2 regions of the uncultured Cloacibacillus sp. genome follow, and region 2 is predicted to be linked to the other one. Evidence: riboswitches for the same ligand, from Rfam matches in the RefSeq annotation. Region 2 holds a riboswitch; the other holds the start of a gene.
The links. Region 2 has a riboswitch for molybdenum cofactor ahead of ABGT66_RS12330 (response regulator). Riboswitches for the same ligand answer to the same signal wherever they lie in the genome.

Region 1 (9,953 bases), on a different contig from region 2:
CGCGGCCTCGCGGCTCATCGCCTCGCTTTTCGACGCGCACTCCTCGCTGTAGAGCAGCGTCACGGGCCTGCGCCCGCGCGTGTATTTCGCCCCGCGTCCCGCGTTGTGCGCCGCGAGACGCTTTTCTATGTCGTTGGTCCAGCCCGTGTAGAGGGTGCCGTCGGCGCAGAGCAGTATGTAGGCGCAGGGGGTCATATCGAAAACGCGCCGGGCGGCTCGGGCGCGAGCTCGTAGTACCAGTGCGGTATGAGGCCGAGACGCAGCAGCAGCGAGAGGAAGTCCCACAGGTCGTCAAGCCCGCGCACGGCGTCGTAGGCCTCGTACACCGCCGAGCCTATCCAGTAGGAGAGGCCGGTGAACGCCGAGAAGTGCGCGAGAAGCTCGAGCCAGTCGGAGCCGTCCCAATCGCGCACGACGCTGACGTCTGGCGCGTTAAGCTCAAAGGCCGGCGCGGGCGCGCAGCAGAGCGGCTGGAACGCGAGGAGGAGCGCGAGGATTATCGCTGCGATTTTTCTGCGTTGCGTAAAAATCATGGCTTTCCCATAAAAAGGGGCGGAGCAAAGCCCCGCCCGCAGGTTTTCGTTTATTCCACCGTGACGCTCTTCGCGAGGTTGCGCGGCATGTCTATATCGCAGCCGCGCTGGCGCGCGATGTAGTAGGCGAATAGCTGGAGCGGCACGACCGCAACGAAGGGGAAGAGCTCCGGCTCAGTCTCGGGCGTGAAGATGACGTTCTGCGTGTAGTGGCCGATTTCGGTATCGCCCTCGGTCGCGAGCGCGATTATCGGCGACTTGCGCGCCATCGACTCCTCGATGTTGGATATGGTCTTCTCCCAGAGGTCGTTCTTCGGCACGAGCGCGACGACGGGCAGCTCCTTGTCGAGCAGCGCTATCGGGCCGTGCTTCATCTCGCCTGCGGGATAGGCCTCGGCGTGGAGGTAGGATATTTCCTTGAGCTTGAGCGCGCCCTCGAGCGCCGGCGGGTAGGCTATGCCGCGGCCGATGAAGAAGAATCCGCGCGCGTCGGCGAAGTTGCGCGCGAGCGTCTCTATTTCCTTTTCGCGGTCGAGCATCGCGGCCTGTTTGCCGGGAATGTCCATGAGCGCAGAGACGAGGCGCTTTTCCGTGTTCGGGTCAAGCTCTCCGCGCAGCTTTGCGAGGTAAAGTCCGAGCAGTGTAAGTATCGTTATCTGCGCGGTGAATGTCTTAGTCGCGGCTACGCCTATTTCCGGCCCAGCCGGCGTGATGAGCGCGTCGCCGACCTCGCGGTGGATCGTCGAGCCGCGGACGTTCGTGATTACGAGGCACTTAGCGCCGCGCGCTTTAGCGAGACGCGCCGCGTGCAGCGTGTCCGCCGTCTCGCCGGACTGCGAGACGAATACGGCGAGCGTGTCGGGCCCCGACGGGATGTTCCTGTAGCGGTATTCCGACGCGACCTCCGTGCGGATTTCAAAATTGCCGAAGGTCTCCATTATATGCTGCGCGACTATCGTGGCGTAGTGCGACGTTCCGCAGGCGACGAAGTGGATGCGCTTCCACTGCGCGGCCTCCTCGGGAGTCCACGCGAGCTCGCGGCCGAGGTCGACCGCGTCGTCCGCGACGCGGCCCAGCAGCGTGTGCGCGACGACGTCGGGCTGTTCGTGAATTTCCTTGAGCATGAAGTGCGGGTATTTGCCGCGGTTCGTCATCGCGGCGTCCCAGTCGAGGTGCATCGAGGCCTTTTCGTGCTCGCGCCCCGAGAAGTCGAAGAATTTGCACCCTTCGCGGGTTATCTGCGCCATTTCGTCGTCGTCCATGAACCATACGTCGTGCGTGAACTCAAGCAGCGCGGTCGGGTCGGAGGCGCAGAAGCCCTCGTTCCCCGCGTGCCCGACGACGAGCGGCGAGCCCTTGCGCGCGACCCAGATTTCGCGCGGTTTGTCGTAGAACATGATGACGAGCGCGAAGGCGCCGCGGATGCGCGCCGTGAGCTTCACTATCGCTTCCTTCGGGTCTCCGTCGTAGACGTAGCCGAGGTACTGCACCGCGGACTCCGTGTCGGTCTCGGTGTGGAATTTAATGCCCTTTGATTCGAGCTCGGCGCGGATGTCGCGCGCGTTCTCGATGATGCCGTTATGGACGAGCACGACGCGGTCGTCGCTCGAAATATGCGGGTGCGCGTTGTTCTCCGTCACGCCGCCGTGCGTCGCCCAGCGCGTGTGGCCTATTCCGATGTCGCCCGTCAGCCCCGCAGCCGCGACCTTCTCCGCGAGCTGCGCGACGCGCCCGACGGTGCGAAGCTCGGAAATTCTGCCGTCCTTTATAACCGCTATGCCCGCGGAGTCGTAGCCGCGGTACTCATGCTTGGCGAGCCCTTCGAGAATTATCCTCGTCGTGTCCCTGTCGCCGACGTAACCCATAATTCCGCACATATATGATCATCCTTTCGCTGTCAGCAAAATGGTGGTTGTCGTGTCAATACCCACGTTATTTTATATCATGTTAACGCGCGGCGCGCAATTGCGGGCGCGCGCGGAATCAAAGCCAGCGAAGAGAAGAATATGAGAAGGAAAGAAAAATTTCCGAAGAGGGGCGCAGCGAGAGGCGGGCCGTATCTTCGGCCGAGAGGCGCGCCTTTACGACGCTGCCCGAAACGTCCGCGGAGAGCAGCACGGCTCCAGAGGCGCGCTCGAGCGCAAGCTGCGAAACCACGCCGCGCAGGACGTTCATATTTTCCGCACGCGGCGGCATTTCGACGGAAACTGTTATATCGGACGGGCTGAGCACGGCGGCGCGCGACGAAGCGCCGGGATAGGCGAACAGCGCCTGCCCGCCGGCGAAGGGGCGCGTCATGAAGCCGCCCTCGAGATGCCAGCCGCCGCGGAAGATGTTCTCCGCGCCCGTGCCCGCGACGCGGCCTCCGTAGAGGCTGACGACGTTCGACGCTATCTCGTAGAGCCACGCGGTGTCGTGCGTCGATACGATTACCGCCGCGCCGTATTCGCGCGAGGCGCGCACCGCGGCCTCCATCACGAGCTGCGCGCTCGCCTCGTCGACGTTCGCGGTCGGCTCGTCCAGGAGCAGCGCCTTCGGCCTCAGCGCAAGGCGCGCGGCGAGCGCGACGCGCTGCACCTCGCCGCCCGAAAGCCTGTACCACGGGCGCGAGGCAAACTCCTCGGGCGCGAGGCCGACCGCTTCGAGGCTCTCGCGCACGCGCGCATCGATGAGCCGCTTCTCCGCGCCGCGCAGCCGCAGGCCGTAGGCGACGTTCTCAAAGACCGAGCGCTTGAGCAGGTACGACTCCTGGAGCAGATAGGTGACCTCGCGCCGAATCTCGCGCTCGCGCCCAGCCGCGGGGCGTCCGTCGAAAATTATCTCGCCGGATGCCGGAATGAGGAAGGCGAGCACCTTCAGCAGCGTGGACTTGCCGCCGCCGTTCGGCCCGACGACGCCGGTGACGCAGCCCGCGTCTATGGAAAGCTCCGCGATGTCGAGGTTCGGGCGGCCTTTTTCGTAGCTCTGTCTGAGATTATGGATTTCGTAAAGCGGCGTGCTCATGTCGTGAAGCTGCGGGGCGGCGGGAAATCCCGCCGCCTCCGCCGCGCGGGAGTTATTTCCCGTGCTTCTTATTCCATTCGTCGGAGTTCGGGAAGAAGAGCGGCTCCCCGTACTGGTCGACCTTGAAATCCTTGATTATCGTCTGCGCCTCGTCGCCGCAGAGCCAGTCGACGAAGGCCACGACGTCCTTGTTGTTGACGTTCGGGAAGCGCTTCGGGCTCACTTCGATAGCCGCGATGAGGTTGAGCAGTATCGGGTCGCCCTCGACGAGCGGGACGATGTCGATTTTATTCTTCTTCGTGAGGTAGGTGGCGCGGTCCATCAGCGTGTAGGCTCCGCGGCGGTTCGTGAACTCCGTCGTGTGGCCGTTGCCGAGCTTGCCGAGCGAGAAGACCGTGTACCAGGCGTCCTTTTCGCCGTCCGGGGTGATTCCCGCAGCCTTCCAGACGTTCATCTCGGCGACGTGCGTGCCGGACATGTCGCCGCGGCTGACGAACTCGACGTCGGAGGCGGCGATTTTCTTAAACGCCTCGGCGGCGGACTTCATTCCCTTGATTCCCGCGGGGTCGTCCTTCGGGCCGAGGATTACGAAGTCGTTGTACATGATGTCGCGGCGGTTCTGCCCGTAGCCTTCGGCGATGAATTTATCCTCGAGAGCGCGCGCGTGGACGACGACCATGTCGAAGTCCCCGCCCTTCGCCTTTTCGAGCGTCGCGCCCGTTCCGGCCTTTTCGATGACGAATTCCGTCCCCGTCTTAGCCTTGAAGGTCTCGGCGAGCAGCGGGATTATGCCGGCGTCGACGGGGCCGATGGTGCTCGAGAGCTTTATCGTGCCCGCGAAGGCCGGAGAGCATATCAGAAGAGCGGCGAGAGCTATTGCAAACTTTTTCATAAGAAACACACCGTCCGTAATTTTATATTTTTTTGAAGCCTCAGTTCTGGCTCCTGCGGCGCAGGAAGGTCAGCGAAATGTTGAGAAGCAGCGAAATAAGTATGAGGATGACGCCGAGCGCTATGCCGAGCGCGAATTCGCCCTTGCCCGTCTCGAGCGTTATCGCCGTCGTTATCGTGCGCGTGTGCCATTTGATGTTGCCGCCGAGCATCATCGCCGAGCCGACCTCGCCGACGATGCGCCCGAAGGCCGTGAGCGCCGCGACGAGTATCATGAAGCGCGCCTCCCAGAGGCTCGTGAGCGCAAGACGCCCGCCCGACGCGCCGAGCGTCATGAGAGTCTGGCGCAGGCGGCTGTCGAGCCCTTCAATCGCCGCCGCCGTGTAGGCCGCGACTATCGGCGTGCCGAGTATCACCTGGCCTATCGCCATGCCGCGTACCGTGAAGAGCAGCTCCCAGTCGCCGAGCGGGCCGCGCCGCGAAATGAATGCGTAGACGAGCAGCCCGATGACGACGGTCGGAAGCGCGAGCAGCGTGTCCGTCACGGTGCGCACGGCGCGCTTTCCGGGAAAGTCGAAGTATCCTAGCAGAAAGCCCGTGGGAAGGCCGAAGAGCAGGACGCCCGCCATCGACAAGGCCGTGAGCTTGAAGGTGGTCACGACGATGACGGCCGTCTCCTCGTCCATCGTGAGGAGCATTCTGAAGGCCTGTATAAATCCCTCGGCTATGAAGTCCATGCGCGGCTGTCTCCGGATACGTTAAGACGCGCCGCGTGTGGGCGGCGCGTCCGCAAATTCTGCGATATTACTTCGCGGGGTCGGCGTCGGGGAAGAAGAGCTGCTTCCCTTCGAGCTTGAAGTTCGCGATGTCCTGCTGGACCTTCGGCGAGGTGATCCACTCGATGTACTTCACCGCGAGGTCGTGCTTCGCCTCGGGGTGCTTCTCGGGGTTGACCGCCATGACGCTGTACTTGTTGAGAAGCTCGGCGTCTCCCTCGCAGATGATGACGAGGCCCTCGCGTCCGTCGAGACCGGCGTCATACTTGATGAAGGTGCCGCGGTCGGTGAGCGCGTAGCCGCCCTGCTCCTCGGCGATGTTGATCGTCTTGAGCATTCCCTGGCCCGTCTGCACGTACCAAGCGGCCTTGTCGAAGTCCTTCACTCCGGCCTTGTCGAGGAGCTTGAGCTCGGCGGTGTGCGTGCCGGATTTGTCGGCGCGGCTGACGAGCTTCTGCTGCTTCTCGGCTATCGTCGCTATCGCTTCGATGACGGGCTTGCCCTTGACGCCCGCGGGGTCGTTAGCGGGGCCGATGAGGACGAAGTCGTTGTACATAACCTTGCGGCGGTCTACGCCGTAGCCCTCGGCCTCGAACTTGTCTTCCTGCGACGGGGCGTGCGTCAGCACGACGTCGACGTCGCCGTTGCGTCCGAACTCAAGAGCCTTGCCCGTTCCGACCGCGACCCACTGCACGTCGATGCCGGTGTCCTTGAGGCAGATCGGCGCGAGATAGTCGAGCAGTCCGGTGTCGTCGGTGCTCGTCGTCGTCGCCATACGGAGAACGGGCGCCTTGTCGGCCGCGGCCGCGAGCGAGGCGAAAGCCAGCACGCAGACCGCGAGCAGCAGCGCGATTAAAGAACCTTTTTTGTTGATACGCATGGGTATAAACCCCTCCTCGTGAGATTTATGCTGCGTCTACAGCCTTTATGTATCCGTCACGGAAAGAAGGGAGGCGGGTAAGGTACGGCCCGCGGCGCAAAGTCCCCTTTCCGCAGTGGGAGACGGCGACGTTTCCATCGCCGCCCTGACGTCCGGCGCTCATGGCGCAAGCTTTAGAAGGGCCGGATTCAGGGACGCAGGCGCTCGTTTTCCGAAAAGCGCGGACGAGAGCGCCCGTCGCGGCTATTGTACACTATTTAGCTCGTTTTGCGCCACAGTCGGGGACTAAAAAGAACAGAACCCGCGGCGGACGTTGGGGGCGTCCGCCGCGGGCGGAGAAAATTGTGTGATCCGCTGAAAAAAGAAAAAGACCGTCCTCTCGAGAGTACGGCCTTTGTAATATACAATGCAGCCGTTCGCCTTTCCGGAGGGAGGCCGCCGCGTTTCCGCCGTCGACCCTGTCGGCCTGGAGTCCGTAGGCTTTCACCCTTAGGCGCAGCAGGCTCGGAGAACCGTCCATATCCTTTGTCAGTGCTAAAATCTTACAACGAACGCGCGCGGATGGCAAGCGCCGCGCGCGCGCGTAAAAAATCGGTAAAACTGCGCTCCGTCAGAATTTGCAATAAACTGAAAATATCTTATACTGTACCGCACATATCTGCCGAAAAGGGAGAGATTGGCTTTGCGCATCGTAATAGTCGGAGCGGGAGAGGTCGGATACAGCGTAGCGAGGAACCTCTCGGCTGACGGTCACGACATCGTAATAGTCGAAGAAGACGAAGAGCGCGCGGCGCAGGCCGAAGAGACGCTCGACGTAATGGTGGTGAACGGCAACGGCGCGCGGCCCAGCGTGCTCGCGAAGGCGGGGATAACGGGCAAAAAGTCCGACGTCATGATGCTCATCGCCTGCACCAACAGGGACGAGGTCAACCTCATGGCCTGCTGGATAGCGAAGCGCTCGGGCGTGCCGCACGTGATAGCGCGCGCGGTCGGCCTCGAGTTCACAGACAACGAAAGCTGGGCGAACGACCTCGGCATCGACATGCTCGTGTCGCCGGAGCGTTCCGTCGCGAAGGATATAGAAGAGCTGCTCGAAGTGCGCGCGGCTCTGCACACAACGGAAATAGCGGGAGGGCGCGCCGGCATATACCTCTTCCGCGTCGCTCAGGACTCGCCGCTCTGCGGCCTTCCTTTATATGAAATACGCAAACGCAACCCCAAAATGATAATGCTCGTCGTCTGGGTCAAGAGCGGCGAGGACTCCTTCGTCCCGAAGGCATCCTACGCGCTGCAGCCCGGCGACCTCTGCTACACGATGTGCTACCGCTCGCAGATTCTCGAAATCGAGCGCCTCTTCCAGCCCGCGAAGTCGAAGCGGCTGAAGCGCGTATTCATCATCGGCGCGGGAAAGATCGGACATCAGACGGCGGAAAGGCTGCTCGCGCACATACGCGGCATCGACCTGCGCATCGTCGACGAGGACCGCGCGAAGTGCGAGAAGTTCGCGGGCGAGCTGCCGCGCGCGATGATTTTATGCGGCAACGGCGCGGACGCGGAATTCCTTAAATCCGAGGGCATAACGGACGCCGACGGCTGCGTCGCCGCGACGGAGCACGACGAGACGAACCTCATGCTCGCGGTACTCGCGAAGACGCTCGGCGTATCGAAGAGCATCGCCGTCGTGCGCAACCACAACTACCTCGGCATGACGAACCACATCCCCGTGGACGCGATAGTGAACCGCAACCAGACGCTCGCCGACGTGATAACGCGCAGCGTCCGCTACCCCGGAACGTCGAACGTCCTCACAGTCCTCGAGGAGATAAGCGCCGAGGCCGTGGAGACGACCGTCGCCTCCGGCTCGACGGCCGACGGTAAAAAGCTGATGGAGCTGACGATGCCGGAGGGCTCGCTCATCGGACTGCTCGACCGCGGCGGCGAGATGCTGATACCGACGGGGCAGACGGAGCTCCGGGGCGGGGACAAGATAATAATCTTCGGCACTGCCGCCTCGATGGAAGCGGCGCTCGCGATTTTCGGATAGGGGCGCGCCGTCTTGAATTACGCGATAGTCGCCAAGTTTCTGGCAATGATAACTTTCACGGTCACGGTTTCGATGGGCTTTCCGTTCATCTGGGCCGTGGCTGACGGTACGCGCGACATCAAAGCGTTCCTGCTTTCCGCGCTCGCGGGTCTCGCGCTGTCGGGCCTCCTCGCGCTCGCGGGACGCGGCGCGAACCGCGGCAGCATGGGTGCGCGCGAGGCTATCGCATGCGTCACGCTCGCGTGGATAGCCGCTTCGTTCGTCGGCTGCCTTCCATACATATTCGACGGCACGATACCCTCTTTCACCGACGCATATTTCGAGGCGATGTCCGGCTTCACGACGACGGGAGCATCCGTCATCCGCGAGATGGAGCCCGTGCCGCGCGGCATACTGATGTGGCGCGCGACGACGCACTGGCTCGGCGGCATGGGAATAGTCGTCCTCGTCATCGCGATGCTCCCGCTGCTCGGCGGCAACATGACCTACCTCTTCAAGGCCGAAAGCCCGGGCCCGACGCTCGAGAAGGTCAGCCCGCGCATCACCGAGATGGCGACGACGCTGTGGAAAATCTACGTCGGCATCACAATCGTCGGCGTCGTCCTGCTCATGGCGGGAGACATGAATTTCTACAACGCGATAGCGCATTCCTTCGCCGCCGTATCGACGGGAGGATTCTCGACGCACACCGCGAGCGTCGCGCACTACGACTCAGCATACCTCGACTACGTGCTCCTCTTCCTGATGTTCGCCTGCGGCGCGAACTTCACGCTGCATTTCGCGGCGCTGCGCGCGCGCACTCTGAAGCCCTACAAGGAGCCCGAGTTCCTCTTCTACACCGGCGTCGTCGTCATAGCGACGGCGCTCATCTGCGCGCACCTGCTCTGGGAAGGCGTCTACACGAGCTTCTGGGACGCGCTGCGCTTCAGCTCCTTCCAGGTCGTCAGCGTCATAACGACGACGGGCTTCATCACGGCTGACTACGCGCAGTGGCCATACTTCACGCAGCTCGTGCTGCTCGCGATAATGATGATAGGCGGCTGCGCCGGCTCGACGGCGGGCGCTATCAAATGCGTGCGCTTCCAGATAGTCATAAAGGCGGCCTTCGGCGAGCTCAAGAAGCTCGTCCACCCGAACGCCGTCGTAGTTGTGCGCCAGGGAGAGAAGGCGGTCAGCCCGCAGATGGTCTCCGCCGCCTCGTGCTTCATCGCGATCTACTTCATGATATGGGGCCTCTCCGCCATCGCGGTCAGCCTCACCGGCAACGACATAGTCACCTCAATCAGCGCCGTCTCCGCGACGCTGAGCAACGTCGGCCCCGGGCTCGCGGACGTCGGCCCTGTGGAGAACTTCGCCGACCAGGCGCCCTTCGCGAAGTGGGTCTACACCTTCGACATGCTCTGCGGCAGGCTTGAGATATACACGCTGCTCGCGCTCTTCACGCGCAGCCTGTGGCGTAAGTAGCGCGCTCCGCGCACATCTTATCCACACAGTTAATCACACTATGGATAGTGTTTGGTGGATAAGATGTCAATATATCTAGTGTCCTCAACCTTCTCAAAATAAAAAATTATGATATGATAAATGAGCCGGGCGGGCGGTACGCTCCGGCTCGTTTAATTAAAAATACCCGCCAGCATAATAATTGGAGGTTCTCAATTATGCTTATAAAGCCTGCGTTCAGCCCATCAGCGAAGGATATTCTGCGCGACCGTTACCTGTGGCGCGACGAGAACAGAAACCCCGTGGAGAAACCCGAAGAGATGCTCGTCCGCGTCGCGAAGAACGTCGCGGCGGCGGAGCGCACGCTCGCGGAGCAGTATAAA
Region 2 (9,953 bases):
TTCTATACAAATCATACGAAAGTACACAATAATGAGCAATATTTAGTTGAAATTAGGAATGTTGTGCGCCTTTCTGGTCGATTTATGTTTATTAAAATTCACGGAGAAAATTTGTAAAGAGCGGCGCGCACGGGGAAGCTGCGCAAAATTACGGCCGCGGGCGCGGCTTCGGCGAAGCGCGCGCAATTTACGCGCGGACGCGCGGCGCAGGGCGAGGACGAATATCGTGCGGAAGCGCCTGGCGCTCACGGCGCAGGCGTAATTTACGCACGGGCCGCGCGCGTTTGCCGGGCGGCGCGGCGCGCGCGCGGACTGCCGCGCTTCCGGCGCGTGCGCAGTTCGTGCGGGGAAGGGCGCGCGTTTATGGCGCGGCGCGGCGCTCTGAGGCGCGCATAAAATTCGTCCCGCCGCGTAAGCTTCGCGGCGGGACGTGAAGTCATCGGATTTTCGTAAATTCAGCGCTAGAGCAGCGCCATGCGGTAGCGTTTCTCGGGGCGGCCGACGCGGCGGTAGGCGTACTCGACGACCACGCGCTCGCTGAGCGTCAGAAATTCAAGATAGCGGCGCGCCGTCGAGCGCGAGATGCCGAGGCGGTCGCCGACCTCCTGCGCGGAGAAGGTTCCTTCGTTCTCCTTGAGGAAGGACTCGATGTCGTTGAGGCACTTGAGCTGCAGCCCCTTCGGTATCGTGCGGTTGTTGGCCCACGAGGGGTCGTGCGTCTTCATCGCGACGAGCGCGTCTATGTCCTCCTGCTGCCACGGGCTCGTGCGCCCGGTCAGCGAATGATGGTAGATCTGGTAATTTTTGAGCGCGGCGCGCAGCCGGTCGAACGAGAAGGGTTTGACGAGAAACTCGAAGACGCCCGCGCATATCGCTTTGCGCACGAGCTCCGGGTTGTCGCCAGACGAGACGACGATGTAGTCGGTGCGCGGGAACTCCTTGCGCAGCTCGTCGATTTCGTCGAAGGCGCTGAACTCCTTGAGGTAGAGGTCGAGCAGCACGAGGTCGACGTCGACGCAGCGCATCGCCTCGAACATCTGCGGCCCGGTGTCGACCCTCTTCAGCAGCGTGAAGGATGTGTCGTTGAGGATCACGTCGGAATATAATTTTTGAAGCAGCGGGTCTGATTCGGCTATGAGGACTTTCAGGCTGCGCAACGCTCCGTTCCCCCTCTCGTGTATTTTGTGCCGGGGCTCCCGCGGGTACGGGAACGGGAAAAGGGCGCGCGGGCGCTCAGTCATGAATCCTTTTCCCCTTTCCAAACGGGAGGCGCCGGCGTTTCCGCGGGCACCCATCGGCCTGACGCCATAGAAGCGCGCTTCCGCAGGTCGGCAGGCTCGGGGTATTATTCACTTTTAACCGCTTTTGATTATAACAACTGAGGTGCACTTGTCAACAAGCGCGCGCGCCGCCGCGCGATTCGCAAATGCGCCGCGGCGGCAAGTTGTATATAATAGAAGCGCACATAAGAGCCGCTCGCTCAATTCATGGAAAGAGGTGCCCTCTATGACGAATCAGATATGGAATCCGCAGGAATACAGAAAGAGCGCGGACTTCGTCCCCGAGATGGGGCGGGCCGTGATAGAGCTGCTTGAGCCGAAGGCCGGAGAAAGGATACTCGACCTCGGCTGCGGCACGGGAGTGCTCGCGAAGGAGCTCGCCGCGGCGGGCTGCACCGTCGTCGGGACGGACTCGAGCCCCGAGATGGTCGAGGCTGCGCGCACGGCGGGAGTGGACGCGAGGCTCGCCGACGCGCAGACGCTGAAGATGGATGAAAAGTTCGACGCGGTGCTGAGCAACGACGCGCTGCACTGGATGCCGGACCAGTACGCCGTCGTGCGCCGCGTCTGGAATTTGCTGAAGCCGGGCGGGCGCTTCGCCGCCGAGTGCGGAGGCGAGGGCTGCGTGCGCGTCATACGCGAGGGCATGAAGATCGCGCTGATCAAGCGCGGCATAGACTACAAGGCGCGCAACCCGTGGAAGTTCCCGGAGCTCGGCACTTTCTCCGACATTCTCGAAAACCAGGGCTTTCAGGTGAAGTTCATCGCGCGCATCGACCGCCCGACGCCGCTGGTCCACGGCCTGCGCCGCTGGCTCGAGGTGTTCTCCGCGAGCCACACCGACGGCTTTACGTCGGAAGAGAAAGAAGCTTTTTATAAGGAAGTCGAGGACTACTGCCGCCCGATGCTCTACAGCGACGCCAACGGCTGGAATGCCGATTATGTGCGTCTGAGGTTCCTCGCAGTGAAGCCGGAGGAGTAGCCGACGGAGGCAAAAGCAATGATTATACTATTATAAATCTATTATAATAGTATAAAGAACAATTTAGCGCTCCTAACTGACCACATAAGCTAGGAGCGCTAAGTTTAAATTTAGAATATATCGTCTAGTAATCAGCTATTTGTTTTCTTACTATTCCGTCTTTCTGAAACTACATTTGCTATCATTACAGCGATAAGCACGAGTCCCCAAATCAGATTCTTGTAATAATCCGATATATTCTGGAACATTGCAAATCCAGAGGAAAGCGTCTGAAGGATCACGACAGCTATTACAAGTCCCATGACCTTACCTTTACCGCCATTGGGATTTACCCCGGCAAGTACGCATATAAGGATAGCCGGCATGAGGTATGATTTACCGAAATCCGACCGTGCAGAATTGAAATGGCCGCACATAAGAAGTCCTGATACGGCAGAAAGCATACCGCTTATCATATACGTAAGCGTGATAACTCTTGTGTTGTTTATGCCGGAAAAACGCGACGCTACTTTATTCGAACCTACCATATAAATTTTGAACCCAAGAGAAGTCTTATACAATATGAAAGCGACAACGCATGCACAGACGGCAAAGACTAACGCGGTAACCGGGATTATCTCAAACAGTTTATAGTTTACGACATGATTTAAGATCGGCGGGAGTCCTCTTATTGATGAGCCGTTCGTTATACCTATAGCCATGCCAAGAATTATGTCAGACGCACCAAGCGTGGCAACCATTGCAGGAATACCTATACGGGCTATAAAACTACCGGATAGTATTCCGCAAAGCGCTCCGACCAAAAGACTTAACATGACGGTAGCTATAAGAACAGCGACCTGGACGAGTAATGAAGCTCCTTCCGGCATCACGGCTTTCATAAACATGCAGCCGACTATACCAGCCAAATCAGCCACAGCTACGACGGTTAGATCGATGCCTCCGCTGACCATCGCCAACATCATTCCCAAAGCCAAGACGCCCATTTCTGGGAAAAGATATGCAACGAGTCCCAGCTGTTCCCAAGAAAACGCCCCATGCGTAGCGATGTAAAGTACCGCAACTGAGAGCAGAAACATCACTATCAATTTAACGTTGTTGGCGTTCTTCTGCAGCAGACCGCGCATGCTGGAACTGTTCTTATTCATGGTCAGAACCTTCTTTGTTTTCTAATATATTGCCAGAGACTTTTCTTTCAGCAGAAAGCAGCTTATAGGCGGACATGCTCACTCCCGCGATTATAAGTATCCCAGTCATAAACTTACTCCAGTTCGTCGGTATGCCGAGCAGTATCAAATTGTTTGAGATAAGCTTCATCAATAGCACGCCAAGAAAAGTACCAAATACAGTACCGTTTCCTCCGGAGATACTTGCACCGCCAAGCACGACAGCTGCAATGATGGTCATTTCGTATCCGTCGAAAAAGTTTATCTGACATATTCCAGAAAGAGTAACCTGCGTCAGTCCTGCAATGCCGCCTATGATGCCCATGAACGCAAAGACAAAAATACGTATGAAAGCAACATTGAAACCGGCCCTTTCAGCAGCGACCATGTCTCCGCCGACCGCATATATCCCTCTACCAAGGAGCGTATACTTCAATATAAAATGCACTATCAGGAGTACGGCTATCAAGAGGAATATACTGACATGCATCGAACTGCCTAGGCCAGTCGCCGCGCTCCTGACCGAAAAGAGGTTCGCCGCAGCCATGTCGGCAAGCGGTGCAGGCAGAGACGAGATTACCCTGCTTTTCAGCACCCCTTGTGTAAAGCCAAGATATATACTGCATGTGCCAAGTGTGATTATAAGCGTGGGAAGTCTCAGCCAAGCGGCTAGCACGCCGTTTATCACACCAAGAAGCAGTCCGATAGCCCCAGCGAGTACAAATCCCCATACGACTGGGCCGGTATAGTGGGTAGTTTGAAACAACTTTGTAACAAAGAACATACAGAGCATTGCATTATAAGGAAACGAAACGTCTATATTCCCAGATGCGATAACCATAAGCAATCCAGCAGCCATCATCCCTGGAACTATAAGGCTCCTCACTAAGTCTACAAGATTGTTCGCAGTAAAAAACTGTCCGCTCTTAGCCTGTATTATGAAAGAAAGAGCTATGATTATCAGCGTCACATAAAACTCGCTGCGTCTAAGTAGCGTCTTCATTACAGAACAGCCTCTTTCTTACCCGTGATAAGGTTTTGAAGTGTTTCCACCGTCAGGTCTGTATTTTTATGTTCACTGACGATTTTTCCATTTTTGATAATTAATATACGGTTGCAGTTCATTAATATCTCGCTGATATCGTCCGAAATCAATATGATAGCCATATTCTTTTGCTGGGCCAGAGCCCTCAAGTAATTATGAATATCGAACTTGGCTCCGATGTCGACGCCTACAGTAGGCCCGTTGAGTATAAGCACTTTCGGCGAAGTTTCAAGCCATTTTCCAAGGACCACTTTCTGCTGGTTACCTCCAGACAGAGTCTGGATGCCGTCTTCAAGTTTATCAAGTTTTATTCCCAGATCTGCAACCCACTTTTTAGAATCGGCTCGTCCTTTATCGAAGTCCACAATCCCATTGCTCTTCTTGATACCGTCGATATGAGCGGCAATCATATTGTTTTCAATTGACTGCGTCAAGAACAATCCCTCAGTAAGTCTGTCTTCCGGTACATATGCGACATTGAGCTTCAGCGCGTCCATCGGAGTCCGAATCGAGGTTTCCTTCCCGTCGATATAGATACAGCCCTTATCTGCGGAATAAAGACCGAAAAGCGCTTTTGCGAGCTCAGTGCGCCCTGACCCCAGAAGTCCAGTTATACCTAAAATCTCCCCAGGATAGATCTCAAAATTTATATTTTCAAAGCCGTTTTTGAGGCATAGATTCTCTACTTTAAAGATGCTCCGAGATCTATCGATCTCATCCGGTACGAAATAATTTTCTTCGATCTTGCGCCCAGTCATGTAGTAGACAAAACTTTCGTTATCTACATTTTTTGCATCATCAGTGACTATAAGCTTCCCATTACGGAAAATAGTAAAACGCTCAGCTATTTCAAAAACTTCGTCTAATTTATGACTAATGAAAAGTACCGATATGCCTTCGCTCTGAAGCTGTCGTATAACCTTGAACAGCTTATCTACCTCTCGTCTTGTAAGTGCTGACGTCGGCTCGTCCATTATGATCAGCTTCGAGTTATGCAAAATGGAGCGTGCTATCGCGATAAGCTGTTTGTCTGCGACAGAAAGCGTTCCAACCTCTGCATCAAGAGGCAGCTCAATTCCTATATGTTCCAGAGACTGCCTTGCTATCTTGTATACATTTTTCCAGCTCACTAGTCTCTTTTTGCTGTAAAGTTCATAATTCAAAGCTATGTTTTCTGCGACCGTCAGATTCGGGAAAATAGACATATCCTGGTATATAACCTGTATGCCAAGCTGAATGGACTGATTGATCGTCAGATGTTTATAAGAGATGCCATCAAATATTATCTCGCCTTCGTCAGGCTGATAAAAACCAGATACGATCTTGATGAGAGTGGATTTTCCGCTGCCGTTTTCGCCAAGAAGGCAGTGTATTTCCCCTCTGCCTATCGCAAGATCGACTTTATCCAGCGCTTTGACCCCTCCAAAACGCTTCGATATACCGCGTACCTCTAATAATGTATCTCTCATTATGATTCCCCACTGTCACAGAAAAAACAAGCCCACGCATCCGCACGCTCCGAATGCGCAGGCGTGCATGCAGCGTCAGTCCTCAGAAGCTAGAACTGATACTTATCCATATTGTCCTTATTGATTACCAAAACCGCGTTTCCGCTCAAGTTCTTACCGTCGGCGTTGAGTTTGTTATAACCATCTATACCGAGGTCGAGACCTGCTTTAATATCAGCCTGCTTGCCGTCGAGGCACATGATGGCAAGCTTGCACATTGCCTGTCCTGCACCAGCGGGATCCCAGCAAAGCACGCACGGGTTAGAACCGGACTTAAGGTAGGGGCCCGAGACTGACGGTACGCCAGTTCCGACGGCGAACATTTTGCCGGTCATTCCAAGCTCGTCTATAGCTTTCGCAGCTCCCGGCGGGTCATAGCTGGACGCACCGATGAAGCCCTTTATATCAGGATATTTTTTAATAATTTCTTTTGCCTTGTTATAGGCCATATCCATATTGTCTTCACACTCGATACGCTTTTCCGGAATCAGCGTCATCTTTGGATATTTTTTCTGCTGGTGTGCGACGGCTGCATCCATCCACTGGTTGTGCGAAACAGACGACAGGAACGCAACCATAGTCACGTAACTTCCTTCTTCGCCCATCTGCTTTGCGAGTTCGTCCATCATCGCTTCGCCATATTCCTGGTTGTTGAAGGCTTCGAGGTCATAATCGCACATCTCAAAACCAGCAGCTTCGTGCGTAATGACTTTGATGCCCTTGTCCATTGCTTTTTTCAGCGTTGGCTTACAGGCTTCCGGGTCGATCGGGACGACGCAGAGAGCGTCTATATCCTGCACGATCAGCGTTTCAATTACCTGGATCTGCTCTGCCGAGTCCGTCTTTGACGGCCCTTTCACGTAGCAATTGACTCCGCTTTCGTCAGCAAACGCGTCAACGCCTTCCTGCATACGCAGGAACCATGGGTCGGACATATCTTTAACAACGACGGCTATGGTATAGTCTTTACCTTCAGCGTACGCAGGAGCGCTGGAGAGAGCGAATCCTCCAAACAAGAACGCCGCTATCGGTACAAGCAGCAAACTCATTAATTTCTGTTTCACGTGGTCCCCTCCTTCTACTTACACGATAAACTCCGAAGCCGCAAATCCTTCAGAATTTTCATCATTTTACTGTTCCGACCGAACATATCGTGCAGCTCAGTATAAAAACGATAGAGCTCGTCATACACGATGACATTGTCCGGGACCGGCGTATAGATACGCTCTGTTTTCGGAACAAGCCGTTCTGCCGCCTCATAAAAATCTGCGCAACCTTCAGTTCCGCCGACAGCGACCGCACCGCATACGGCTGCACCGCGCGCAGAAATATTGTCAATGCATGGGACAGATATTTCCCTGCCTAGAATATCTGCGCAGGTCTGCATGATCCACGGACTTTTCGCCGGAATGCCGCCAACGGCGTGGACTCTGTCGATTTTTACACCTCCCCGTTCATGATTTTCGAGGATCATACGTGAGCCGAACAGATTCGCTTCAACCAAAGAACGGTATATCTCCTCCGGTTTGGTAGAAATAGTCAGCCCGATCATAGCCCCCGATAGATTGTAATTTGATAAAATACTTCTGTTTCCATTGAGCCAGTCCAGAGCAAGAATTCCACATTCTGCGGGTCTCAAAGCAGCAGCTTTTGCACCTAAACTTTCAAGTACGTTTACGCCGCGAAGCGTCGCCTCGGCTTTGTATTCAGCAGGAACGCAGTTATGTGCGAACCAAGAGAACACATCTCCGGTCGCCGGCTGTCCTGACTCATAACTGTAAAGCCCTGGAATCATGCCGTCTGCGGCTATGGAACATACCCCGTCAATAGGCTGCAAGTCTTTATACAGCATCTGGTGACAAGTACTTGTTCCCATTACGAGTATCATGCTGCCGCTTTGCGTGACTCCAATGCCGCTTGCGACGACGGCGCTGTCACCGTGTCCTGCCGCAATGACTGTTCTCTCTGTCAGACCAAGACGATCCGCAGCTTTTTTCGTCAAACGGCCAGCGGCATCGCCAGGCTTTAAAAGATGTCCGGAGAGTTTCATTTCGCCGATGTTTTTTAGTTCTGGTGCGAGAGCGCCAAGAAAATCATTATCAGGGAAACCTCGGCCTTTTATCCAGAAAGCATTCACTCCAAGGATACCATAGTTCCGCGTGACTTCTCCTGTCATCCACTGAACTATCCAGTCGACAGCCTCGATAAAATAATCTGCAGCTTGGTATATTTCTGGGTCTTCTCTAAGAACCTGCATAACTTTAGGAAAAACCCATTCAGACGAAACGCTGCCGCCAAAATATATTTTTAACCAATCTGTATGTTTCTTTGCGTAATCTTCTATTTCTTCTGCATATTTTTGAGCGCCATGATGTTTCCATAGTTTCGGCCAGGCATTTGGACAATGTTTATATTTGTCGATCATGCACAACGGCGTTCCGTCGCTGAGAACGGGCAATAGCGTACAGTTCGTGAAATCAGTTCCAAGGCCTACGACATCGTCTGGTGAAATTCCTCCGTCTGAAAGCATCTTTTTCGAGACAAATTCCATGCTCTCAATCCAGTCCTCTGGAGACTGAAGGAACCATTCCGGAGGCAACACGACATCGCTGTTTGGCAGATTTCCAGATATCACTCCGTTTGAATATTCTTTTTCGGCCGAGGCAAGCAGTTTACCGTCATTTAAGCTGAGCGCTACACCGCGGCACGACATCGTACCGAAGTCAAATCCGAATACGCATTTGCTCATCCACAGAGACTTCCTTTATATCACGGATATCACGCCGCGTTCAGCGTACGCTCCTGACGACGTCCATGAATTCCTTGACACGTCTTCTATCGACCTGATTCTCGAACTTACCGTCGTACTTAAACGTTGTGGCTACAACGGCTCCATCAGCTATTTCAAGCAGGCGCGCAATAGTTTCCTTACGGCAGCCAGTATTTGCGAATACGACCGTTTCCGGGACCTCTTCTTTGACTTCCTTAAGCGTACTCATATCGGTCGGGGAACCGGCAGTAAGCCCCGAGACGCACAGCGCATCCGGTTTGCAGTTGAATACGGTCGACTTCGCTATTTGGCGTATATCCCTGTCTGCAAGGTACTTGGCAGCTTCCGGTACTATATTGAAAAGGAGCTTGACGTTTTCCGCTCCAATAGACCTCTGATGCCTGACGACTTCTCCGCAGTGAGTATTCCATAATCCAAAGTCGCTCGCATAAACGCCAGTGAATATTTCGCGTATAAATTTCGCGTCGACGGCAGCTGCGAGGTCAAGCGACGCCTGAGGATCCCATAGCACGTTCACACCATAAGGCACGTCTATATTAGGCATCAGTTCCCCAATAACGCGTGCCATCGCGGCGACAGTTTCTGTATTAACTTTGGTCAGGTAAGGAAGGCTGAATTCGTTGCTAAACATTATAGCGTCAACGCCGCCATCCTGAAGCGCATCGAGATCCTCTTTCGCTTTCTCTATAACATATTTCATACCTTTGTTTTTGTCATAATACGGATCGCCTGGCATAGCCTGCAGATGGAGCATCGCTATAATAGCCTTTTCCGTTCCGATAACTTCTTTGAGCCAACTCATTTGTATATCCTCCTAAACTAATATTAACTGACGGACCTTAGTCCTCATGGATTTTGCCGTCTCTGCATCTATACCGCTGTCTGTGATGACGGCGTCAAACTTATCCCAGTCACAGACCTTAGCCAAGGCTTTTTGCCCGAACTTGCTGTGATCTGCGAGCAAGACGACTTTTTTGCCGCTTGACGCCATGCTTTGCTTTATACCTATCTCCATAAAATTACTGTTGAATACGCCGTGCTCCACGCTCGCAGCGTCGGCGCCAACAAAGGCAATATCAACATAAAGCCTCTTTATGAATTCCTCCGCGATATCGCCGACAAGAACGCTGAAACCGTCTCTGCGGATGCCGCCTGTCACTATCATCGTTGAAGATGTGTCC

Region 1: linked by a shared signal. The riboswitch ahead of ABGT66_RS01880 (substrate-binding domain-containing protein) and the one ahead of ABGT66_RS12330 (response regulator) in region 2 are both predicted to bind molybdenum cofactor.

The regions. Positions count from the first base shown of each region.
Region 1 covers NZ_CAWUXW010000001.1:410,490-420,442, forward strand. Annotated here, with positions in the region: gene ABGT66_RS01850 (GIY-YIG nuclease family protein) at 1-195, opposite strand, end outside; gene ABGT66_RS01855 (hypothetical protein) at 192-533, opposite strand; gene glmS (glutamine--fructose-6-phosphate transaminase (isomerizing)) at 584-2,410, opposite strand; gene ABGT66_RS01865 (energy-coupling factor ABC transporter ATP-binding protein) at 2,517-3,536, opposite strand; gene ABGT66_RS01870 (substrate-binding domain-containing protein) at 3,589-4,428, opposite strand; gene ABGT66_RS01875 (ABC transporter permease) at 4,469-5,164, opposite strand; gene ABGT66_RS01880 (substrate-binding domain-containing protein) at 5,232-6,083, opposite strand; molybdenum cofactor riboswitch at 6,172-6,289, opposite strand; molybdenum cofactor riboswitch at 6,485-6,605, opposite strand; gene trkA (Trk system potassium transporter TrkA) at 6,766-8,127, shown strand; gene ABGT66_RS01890 (potassium transporter TrkG) at 8,140-9,591, shown strand; gene ABGT66_RS01895 (adenosylcobalamin-dependent ribonucleoside-diphosphate reductase) at 9,789-9,953, shown strand, end outside.
Region 2 covers NZ_CAWUXW010000005.1:219,395-229,347, forward strand. Annotated here, with positions in the region: gene ABGT66_RS12330 (response regulator) at 462-1,157, opposite strand; molybdenum cofactor riboswitch at 1,236-1,355, opposite strand; gene ABGT66_RS12335 (methyltransferase domain-containing protein) at 1,507-2,262, shown strand; gene ABGT66_RS12340 (ABC transporter permease) at 2,394-3,410, opposite strand; gene ABGT66_RS12345 (ABC transporter permease) at 3,403-4,431, opposite strand; gene ABGT66_RS12350 (sugar ABC transporter ATP-binding protein) at 4,431-5,942, opposite strand; gene ABGT66_RS12355 (autoinducer 2 ABC transporter substrate-binding protein) at 6,032-7,045, opposite strand; gene ABGT66_RS12360 (ribulokinase) at 7,060-8,730, opposite strand; gene ABGT66_RS12365 (BtpA/SgcQ family protein) at 8,771-9,574, opposite strand; gene ABGT66_RS12370 (DeoR/GlpR family DNA-binding transcription regulator) at 9,587-9,953, opposite strand, start outside.